4 regions of the Pseudomonas fluorescens group sp. PF-1 genome follow, and region 1 is predicted to be linked to each of the others. Evidence: predicted binding sites of a transcription regulator. Region 1 holds the regulator's gene; each other region holds the start of a gene.
The links. The regulator FliA, encoded in region 1, starts transcription of late flagellar genes. The targets are predictions, from matches to a motif close to CTAAAGTTTNNNNNNNNNNNGCCGNTAA.
Positions count from the first base shown of each region.

Region 1 (2,200 bases):
CCGCGTCGTCATCAGTTGGTCAGTCGCGCCGTTAGCGTGCAAATGCAGGAAGAACCCAGCGAAGAAGCCATGGCTGACATGTTCGCTGACATCTACCACAGTCCGACCAAACAGGTTGGCTGAGGTAAAAATGAATAGTTTTTGTACCTACATCGATGGTCTGCCATGCATTGTTCCGGTTGAGAACGCGCAGCCAGTAATGTGGCCTCCGTCTATGCAAGACAAGGTAAAGAAATAACATGGGCAGCATGCATCCCGTACAGGTGATCGCGGTGACCGGCGGCAAAGGTGGCGTCGGGAAGACTAACGTGTCAGTGAACTTGTCCCTGGCTTTAGCTGAGCTTGGCCGTCGCGTCATGCTGCTGGACGCCGACCTGGGGCTGGCGAACGTCGACGCTCTCCTGGGCCTGACACCCAAACGTACCCTGGCCGACGTAATCGAAGGCCGCTGCGAGCTGCGTGACGTCTTGTTGCAGGGGCCGGGCGGCATCCGCATCGTGCCGGCCGCGTCCGGCACCCAGAGCATGGTTCATCTGAGTCCGGCACAACACGCCGGCCTGATCCAGGCCTTCAGCGACATCGGCGACAACCTCGACGTACTGGTGATCGACACCGCTGCGGGCATTGGTGACTCGGTAGTCAGTTTTGTCCGCGCGGCGCAGGAAGTCTTGCTGGTGGTCTGCGATGAGCCGACTTCGATCACCGACGCCTATGCCTTGATCAAATTGCTCAACCGCGATTACGGCATGAACCGTTTCCGGGTCCTGGCCAACATGGCGCAGAGCCCGCAGGAAGGCCGCAATCTGTTCGCCAAACTGACCAAGGTCACGGATCGCTTTCTTGACGTCGCCCTGCAATATGTCGGTGCCGTGCCTTACGACGAAAGCGTACGCAAGGCGGTACAGAAGCAACGTGCCGTCTACGAAGCGTTCCCGCGCTCCAAGTGCTCGCTGGCGTTCAAGGCTATCGCCCAGAAAGTCGACACCTGGCCGCTGCCTGCCAACCCGCGTGGACACCTGGAGTTTTTCGTTGAGCGCCTCGTGCAACAAACGGCAGGACCCGTGCTATGACCGCCAGCGGTTACAACCTTTACAAGAAGTCGGCACGTGACGCGCAGTACGAGTTGATCGAGCGTTACGCGCCACTGGTTAAACGCATTGCCTACCATTTGCTGGCGCGTCTGCCGGCCAGTGTCCAGGTCGAAGACCTGATCCAGGCCGGGATGATCGGCCTGCTGGAAGTGTCGGCCAAATACGACGCCAGCAAAGGCGCGAGTTTCGAAACGTACGCGGGCATACGAATCCGCGGCGCCATGCTCGATGAAGTGCGCAAGGGGGACTGGGCGCCTCGTTCGGTTCACCGCAACACGCGCATGGTCAGCGACGCAATTCGCTCGATTGAAGCTAAAACCGGCCGTGACGCTAAAGATCACGAAGTTGCGGCCGAACTCCAATTGAGTCTCGATGATTATTACGGGATTTTGAACGACACCCTGGGCAGCCGGTTGTTCAGCTTCGACGATCTGTTGCAGGACGGCGAACACGAAGGGCTGCACGAGGATGGCGCGAGTGCTCATCTCGAGCCGTCACGCGATCTGGAAGATGAACGCTTCCAGGCGGCGCTGGCGGATGCGATTGCCAATTTGCCGGAGCGCGAGCGACTGGTGTTGGCGCTGTACTACGACGAAGAGTTGAATCTCAAGGAAATCGGTGAGGTCCTGGGGGTTAGCGAATCTCGGGTCAGCCAGTTACACAGCCAGTGCGCGGCCCGCTTGCGGGGGCGTTTGGGAGAGTGGCGAGCGCGCTGAAGGCAGTGTGGGGGCACTGCGACGTGACTGGTGGGGTATTAACCGCGCCGGTCTCGATCCGTTGTACTCCAGACTGTCATTGAGTGCTTTGCCAGATTGATTGAAATGGCGCGTCCAGGTGCTGGGCGCGTTTTAGTCTGCTTGGAGGTCGAATTGGACAAGAACATGAAAATCCTCATCGTTGATGACTTCTCAACGATGCGGCGGATCATAAAAAACCTGTTGCGTGACCTTGGGTTCACCAACACGGTCGAGGCCGACGATGGCACTACTGCCATTCCGGTTCTCAACAGCGGGAGCATCGACTTTCTGGTGACGGACTGGAACATGCCTGGCATGACCGGTATTGATCTGCTGCGCCACGTGCGTGCCGATGAAAAACTCAAGCATCTG
Region 1 is NZ_JBTMNG010000001.1:1,501,395-1,503,594, forward strand. It holds gene flhF (flagellar biosynthesis protein FlhF) at 1-123, shown strand, start outside; gene fleN (flagellar synthesis regulator FleN) at 240-1,070, shown strand; gene fliA (RNA polymerase sigma factor FliA) at 1,067-1,807, shown strand; gene ACX3YD_RS07145 (chemotaxis response regulator CheY) at 1,973-2,200, shown strand, end outside.

Region 2 (2,200 bases), on a different contig from region 1:
TTCTCGACCATCTCGGCCATGCCTTCGACCTGTTCGGCGTCGACGGTTACCTTGTCCGGTTGTGGCTGGGACTTCACCTCGGGATTGAGGGTGTTTTCCGGCGCCAGGGTCGGCGTGCCGCCCAGATCGATGATGTACGGCGTGCCGCTTTCCGAGAAGCCGATCGGGTCCTTGAAGTAACCGGCGATAGCGATCTTCTGCTCCGGCGTCGCCGTGGACAACAGCCACAACACCAGGAAGAACGCCATCATCGCCGTGGCGAAGTCGGCGAAGGCGATTTTCCAGGCGCCCCCGTGATGCCCACCGGCGTAGCGCTTGACGCGCTTGATGATTATCGGCTGATTGTTCTCCATGCTTAACGACCGCGAACCGCTTGTTCCAGCTCGGCGAAGCTAGGACGGTGCGCCGGGTACAGAACCTTGCGTCCGAACTCCACGGCCAGCGATGGCGGCATGCCGGAAGCCGAGGCGACCAGCGAGGCCTTGATGGCTTCGTAGACGTTCAGTTCTTCCTTGGAATCGTGGGCCAGGGAAGTGGCCAGCGGACCGAAGAAGCCGTAGGCGGCGAGAATACCGAAGAACGTACCGACCAGTGCCGCACCCACGTGCAGGCCGATGGACTTCTGGTCACCTTCGCCCAGGGACGCCATGGTCACCACGATACCCAGTACCGCCGCGACGATACCGAAACCGGGCATGGCGTCGGCGATGCCGTTCACGGCGTGGGATGGATGCTCCAGGTCTTCCTTGAGGCTGAAGAGTTCCATGTCAAACAGCCCTTCAAGCTCATGAGGTGCCATGTTGCCGGAAGACATGATGCGCAGGTAATCGCAGATGAACGCCGTCATGCGCTCATCCTTCAGGACCGCCGGGTACTTGGCGAAGATCGGGCTCGCGGCGGCATCTTCGATGTCACCTTCGATCGCCATCATGCCTTCACGGCGGCTCTTGTTGAGGATTTCATAGATCAGGCCCAGGACTTCAAGGTAGAAGCCGTGGCTGAAACGCGAGCTGAACATGCTCAGGGACTTCTTGAGCACGTGCATCGTCATGTAGCCGGGGTTGGCCTGCAAGAATGCGCCGAGGGCCGCGCCGCCGATGATCATCACCTCGAAAGGCTGGATCAGGGCTGCAATTTTGCCGTGGGAGAGCACGTATCCGCCGAGCACGCTCGCGAATACGACGATGATGCCGATAATTTTAGCCATAGGTAGGAGAGCACTTACTGAGTCGGGTTCAAGGTCATATTCGGAAGTTAAAAAATCTCTTCTTCTACTTATCGGCAAAACTGCGCCAGACTATAGCCAGTTCAGGCGAAAAGCCAATTTGACCCACTCCGGGCACAGTTAACGCTGACGATGATCGCCTCCAACATGGTTAACGAAACGAACGTTCCAACGCCAAAACCGACCACACTCGAAGGCTGGGTCAAGCTTCTGGATGATGTGCGCCTGCCGGTTCCCAAGGCCATCCATGACCGTGTCTGGCTGGCCATTCGCGACCATCGCAGCTCGTTGCGCGACATCGCCGAATTGATGCAGGAAAGCCCGCCCCTGGCTTTGAGCGTGATTCGCGAAGCCAACCGGCATACCCATGGCAGCATGACCGAGCCGGCGGAAAACCTTGAGGTCGCCATCAATCGTCTTGGCCTCAAACGCACTGAAGAACTGCTCGACCGGATGCCCGTACTGCCGCAAACCGACATCCCCAAAGCCCTGCGTCAATTACAGATGATCAGCCAGCATGCCACGCAACAGGCCAATGGTTTTTTTGCCAGTCGCCTGGCGCGCCTGTGGCAGGACATCTACTGGGGCAGCCTGTTGTTTCTGTCGCCGCTATGGCCACTGGCCCTGACTCACCCGCAATTGCTGGAGGACTGGGAACTGCGGGTCATTCATAAAGGCGAGTCGGCGCGCAAGGTCGAAAAGCAATTGTTTGGCGTACGCCTGCTGGACATCGGCCAGGCCCTGGCGGACATCTGGCGCCTGCCGATCTGGGTGCAGCAGGGCTACCGTCTGCTGCTCACCGAGCAACGGGAACTGGTGAAGGTTCTGCGCATTGCCCGCGACAGCGAGCATCCATTGCGCCAGCAGAACCGCCTCGATGACGATCCGACCCTGCGCCGCTGGCTCAATCAACCGGCCAATACCGTGTTGCTGGCCAATGGTCTGGCATTGTCGGCGCACCAGGCCTGGGACAGT
Region 2 is NZ_JBTMNG010000002.1:849,967-852,166, reverse strand. It holds gene motB (flagellar motor protein MotB) at 1-353, opposite strand, end outside; gene motA (flagellar motor stator protein MotA) at 356-1,207, opposite strand; gene ACX3YD_RS18575 (HDOD domain-containing protein) at 1,373-2,200, shown strand, end outside.
Region 2: a site for FliA is predicted at 1,276-1,303, ahead of motA (flagellar motor stator protein MotA). Genes of this name have one in related genera too.

Region 3 (2,200 bases), 210 kb from region 1:
GATCCCATACAGCTGCTGGCCGTCAAGACGGAACAACAACAGCTCAAGGCGATTCTGCCCCACCAGTTGCGTGCGCTGGTTTACCGAATCCATTACACCAGCCATGCCCAGACTCCTACACCAACGCTAAGTGTTGTTGCGACGCACATTCATCTCTAAACGGCACGGCGCTTGCTTTTTATCTCTCTATGAACACAGAACCGACATTTTTTCGACGCCTGACCACACCCTACCGCAAATTGCTCGGCGTGTTGGCGGCCGTATGCCTGTTCAACGCTGGCAGCCCTGCCCTTGCTGACGCGGTTACCTTGCCTGACATGCTTATCGGCGTCACTCAGGGCTTTCTTGAGTTCACCGTAGAAGACTATCTGGCCACCAGTCAAACGGAAGGTCGCTACGAAATCCAGGTCAATCAGCTTGATCCCCGATTGCGCATGCCAATGTGCGACAAGGAATTGACAGCCTCGCTGGAGAGTCCGGCCAAGCCGTTGGGGCGGGTAACGGTCAAGGTTCGCTGCGAAGGCGCTTCGCCCTGGACGGTGTTCGTACCCGCTCAAGTACGCCTGTTTCGCGACGTCGTGACCACCACTCGACCGCTGCGCCGTGCCGGCATTGTCGAGCCTGGCGACGTCACCTTGCGAGAGCGTGACATCAGCCTGATCAGCCAGGGCTATCTGACATCGGTGGATCAGGCGATCGGACAAAGACTGACCCGACCAACGGTCACTGACCAGGTCATTACCCTGGTGCACATCGAGCAGGCCGAAGTCATTCGCAAGGGCGATCAGGTGGTGATTACCGCGCGCAGCGGTACGCTCAGTGTGAGAATGCCTGGCGAGGCACTGGCCAGCGGTGGCCTGAACGAACAGATCCGGGTCAAGAACCTCAACTCCCAGCGAGTCATCAAGGCGCAGGTCACCGCGCCAGGTCAGGTGGAAGTGTCCATGTAGGGTTCTCTATTCCTGGCGCTCGCGGCTCAAGAGGATGGCGCTAACCAAGGCTGTTCCCTAAACTGTTCCCCATTCAGGGCGGGCACTGACGCGCGCAAGCTCATTGATAAACGGGCCTAAAGTTTTTCAGGGAATGGCCGAAACCATGGCAAGCGTCCAAATTCCCAGAGGTTTTTTATCATGGTCATCGATTTCAGCCGTTTGAACAGTTCCTCGTCACTTACGGGCAGTACACGTACCAGCGCAAGCAAGGCAGCGGCCGAGGCCGATAAATCCGCGTCGCTGAATACCCCGGCCGAACAGGCCAGTACCGTCAAAAGCGGGGAATCGGTACATCTCAGCAATGAGGCTCAACAGTTGCAAAAGGTCACTGATACGCTGCGCGATCAACCTGTCGTCGACAACGCCCGCGTGGCTGCGTTGAAAGCAGCGATTGCCGATGGCAGCTACAAAGTCGACAGCAACCGTATAGCCAGCAAACTGCTCAACTTCGAAGCCCAGCGCTAGGCCCAAGGCCTGCGCCAGGCTTTTGGACGCTTAAAACCCAAGGCCAGCCATGCAAGACACTAATTTACTGCAACTGATCATCGACGATTTTGCTCCAGCGCAACAATTGCTGGAGTTACTGCAGACCGAGTCCCTCGCCTTGCATGGTCGCGACATGCCTCTGCTCGAAAACGTTCTGGCGCAGAAACAGGCATTGATCATCTTGCTCGAACAGCATGGCCGCAAGCGCAGCGAGATCCTCGCCAGCCTCAACCTGCCTGCCAACCGCAGCGGCCTGGAACAATTGGCCAGCCAGTCAAGCGTTGGCGAAGCATTGCTGGCGCAAAGCGATGTGCTGACCAACCTCCTGGCCCAGTGCCACACGACCAATGCCAGCAACGGACAGTCGATCCTGATACAGCAGGCCGCTACGGCTACCCAGCTGAAAATTCTTACCGGCGGCGAACCTCCCGCGCTCTACGATGCCAGCGGATCATTCTCCAAGCTTGTGAAACCGCGCCCGCTCAGTCAGGCTTAAGCTTGTCGATGAGCACGCTCTATCAAGACGCGAAACATGCTGGCAAAATGCCCGCTAGCCGTAGTCAAAATTTGTCTGGAGATTGATTAACCGTGTCCAATGCCTTAAATGCGGATGATGCTCCGCAGCCACCCAAGGTGCTTAGCACGCCTCTGGAAATCTCCAGCAACCTGCGCCAGCTGCAAGAAAGTCATGACCCACTGATCATTACGTTCCACGAGCGCAG
Region 3 is NZ_JBTMNG010000001.1:1,291,692-1,293,891, reverse strand. It holds gene ACX3YD_RS06175 (chemotaxis protein CheV) at 1-105, opposite strand, end outside; gene flgA (flagellar basal body P-ring formation chaperone FlgA) at 189-950, shown strand; gene flgM (flagellar biosynthesis anti-sigma factor FlgM) at 1,131-1,457, shown strand; gene ACX3YD_RS06160 (flagella synthesis protein FlgN) at 1,507-1,974, shown strand; gene ACX3YD_RS06155 (flagellar brake protein) at 2,067-2,200, shown strand, end outside.
Region 3: a site for FliA is predicted at 1,067-1,094, ahead of flgM (flagellar biosynthesis anti-sigma factor FlgM). Genes of this name have one in related genera too.

Region 4 (2,200 bases), 280 kb from region 1:
TGGCGTACTTCATCGGCCACCACTGCAAAACCGCGACCCATCTCACCGGCGCGGGCCGCTTCGATAGCAGCGTTGAGTGCCAGCAGGTTGGTCTGGTCGGCGATGCCTTTGATCACGTCGACCACGCCGCCGATTTCGTCGCTGTCCTTGGCCAGTTGGGTCACGGTCTGGCCGGTTTCCCCGACCACCACCGACAGGCGCTGAATGGCTTCGCGGGTTTCCCCGGCGATGTCACGGCCGCGACTGGTCAGGCGATTGGCTTCCTGGGTAGCGTCGGCGGTGCGTTGCACGTGGCTGGCGACTTCCTGGGTGGTGGCGGCCATCTCATTGACGGCGGTGGCCACCTGCTCGGTTTCGACGCGCTGGCGCTCCAGGCCCGAGGAACTGTTGTGGGCCAGGGTGTCCGATTGTTTCGCCTGATCGGTCAGGTGCTCGGCGGTGTCCTGCAGGCGGGTCAGGCAGGTTTTCAGGCGGGCTTCCTGGCTGAGGATCGACATCTCCAGACGTGCCTGGGCACCGCTGCTGTCGGTATACATCTGCGCGATCAGCGGGTCGGACGTGGTCTGCTCGGCCAGTCGCAACAAGCGCTTGATCCCGCGTTGTTGCCAGCCCAGGCCCATCAGGCCCAGGGGCACCGAGAGACCGGCGGCCAGGGCAAACCCCCAGTGGGAGTTCAGCGTGGCGCCAATCATGAAACTCAGTTGGCTGACCAGAATGAACGGCAACCAGTCCTGCAGAATCGGCAACCATTTATCGGAGGAAGGAATGGCCGACTTGCCCTGATTGATGCGCTGGTAAAGCGCTTCGGCACGGCGGATCTGCTCCGCGGTGGGCTTGACCCGCACCGACTCGTAACCGATCACCTGATTGCCTTCGAAGATCGGCGTCACATAGGCGTTGACCCAGTAGTGATCACCGCTCTTGCAGCGATTCTTGACGATACCCATCCATGGCAAGCCTTGTTTCAGTGTTGCCCACATGTGCGAGAACACCGCGGCCGGGACGTCGGGGTGACGCACCAGGTTGTGCGGGGCACGGATCAGTTCTTCCTGAGAAAACCCGCTGATGTCGACGAAGTCGTCGTTGCAGTAGGTGATCAGGCCTTTGGCATCAGTGGTGGAAATCAACCGTTGCTGAGCCGGAAAGGTCCGTTCGCGTTGTGTAATTGGTTGGTTGTTACGCATGGCTTTTTTTATCCGCAAGGCTTTCAAGTGCTGTATCGGCACCCATGGCTATTTGTTGAGACGAATTTTCGATTATCGGTGGTGCGTCGCAAAATGACCCATGCGTCAGCCGGTGAGCATTGGATAGGTGAACAGTCCGAAGTGCAGCAGGTTCAAACCGAAGTGGGTGGCGATGGCGGCAGACAGTCCGCCAAAACGGTAGGCCAGACCATAACCGACGCCGGCCAGGCTCGCCAGCAGTACCCATTGCCAGCCCGCACCGGCATGCGCCAGGCCGAACAGCAGTGAGGTGAGCAGCAGGGCGAGGTTTTCGCCATAAGCCAGGTTTTTCAGGCAACGGTTCAGGCCACCCTGTATATAGCCGCGAAAGAGAGCTTCTTCGACCAGTGTTACCAGTAGCAAGTTGTTGAGCAGCCAGATCCAGGCCTGGTCCGGCCATTTCGGCGCCCAAGCGATGACGCCCAGCAACAGCGCGCCACCCAGTGCCAGCACCGCACTCAAGGTCAACGCCAGCGCGGTGGCATACAGGGACACTCGCAACGACCGCTGGCCGACAATCCATGGGCACACCAACAATAGCCAGAAACCGATCAGGGGTTTGTCCAGATTCAGGTACATGGAAAACGGCAAGGCGTCGTCGGTGAAGCGCTGGGGGGCGATAACGCGACCATTGTAGAAACCGGGCAGCCAGTGCAGCGCCAGTGCCAGGGCCAGAAAGATGAACAGGCCGTGGCCGAGGCAGCGGCCGAACTGAATTGTTTGCTGGCGAGCGGCGAAAGCGGCCATCAGCAACAACGCTACGGAGATTCCGGCGAACCAGCCGAGGTGACCATAGGCCAGGGCCATGCCGTAGCCGAGGGAGAGCAGGGCCAGAAATGTCCATGGCAGGGCGAGCATTGCAAGTCCTTGTGTCTGACGTTCTGTGGGGTGACCCTATCTCCGGTGCAGGAGCGAGCTTGCTCGGGACAGCAGAGGGTCATTCATCATCGTCCATGAATGGTACACCGTCATCGCGA
Region 4 is NZ_JBTMNG010000001.1:1,780,162-1,782,361, forward strand. It holds gene ACX3YD_RS08465 (methyl-accepting chemotaxis protein) at 1-1,184, opposite strand, end outside; gene ACX3YD_RS08470 (CPBP family glutamic-type intramembrane protease) at 1,290-2,081, opposite strand.
Region 4: a site for FliA is predicted at 1,217-1,244, ahead of ACX3YD_RS08465 (methyl-accepting chemotaxis protein). Genes of this name have one in related genera too.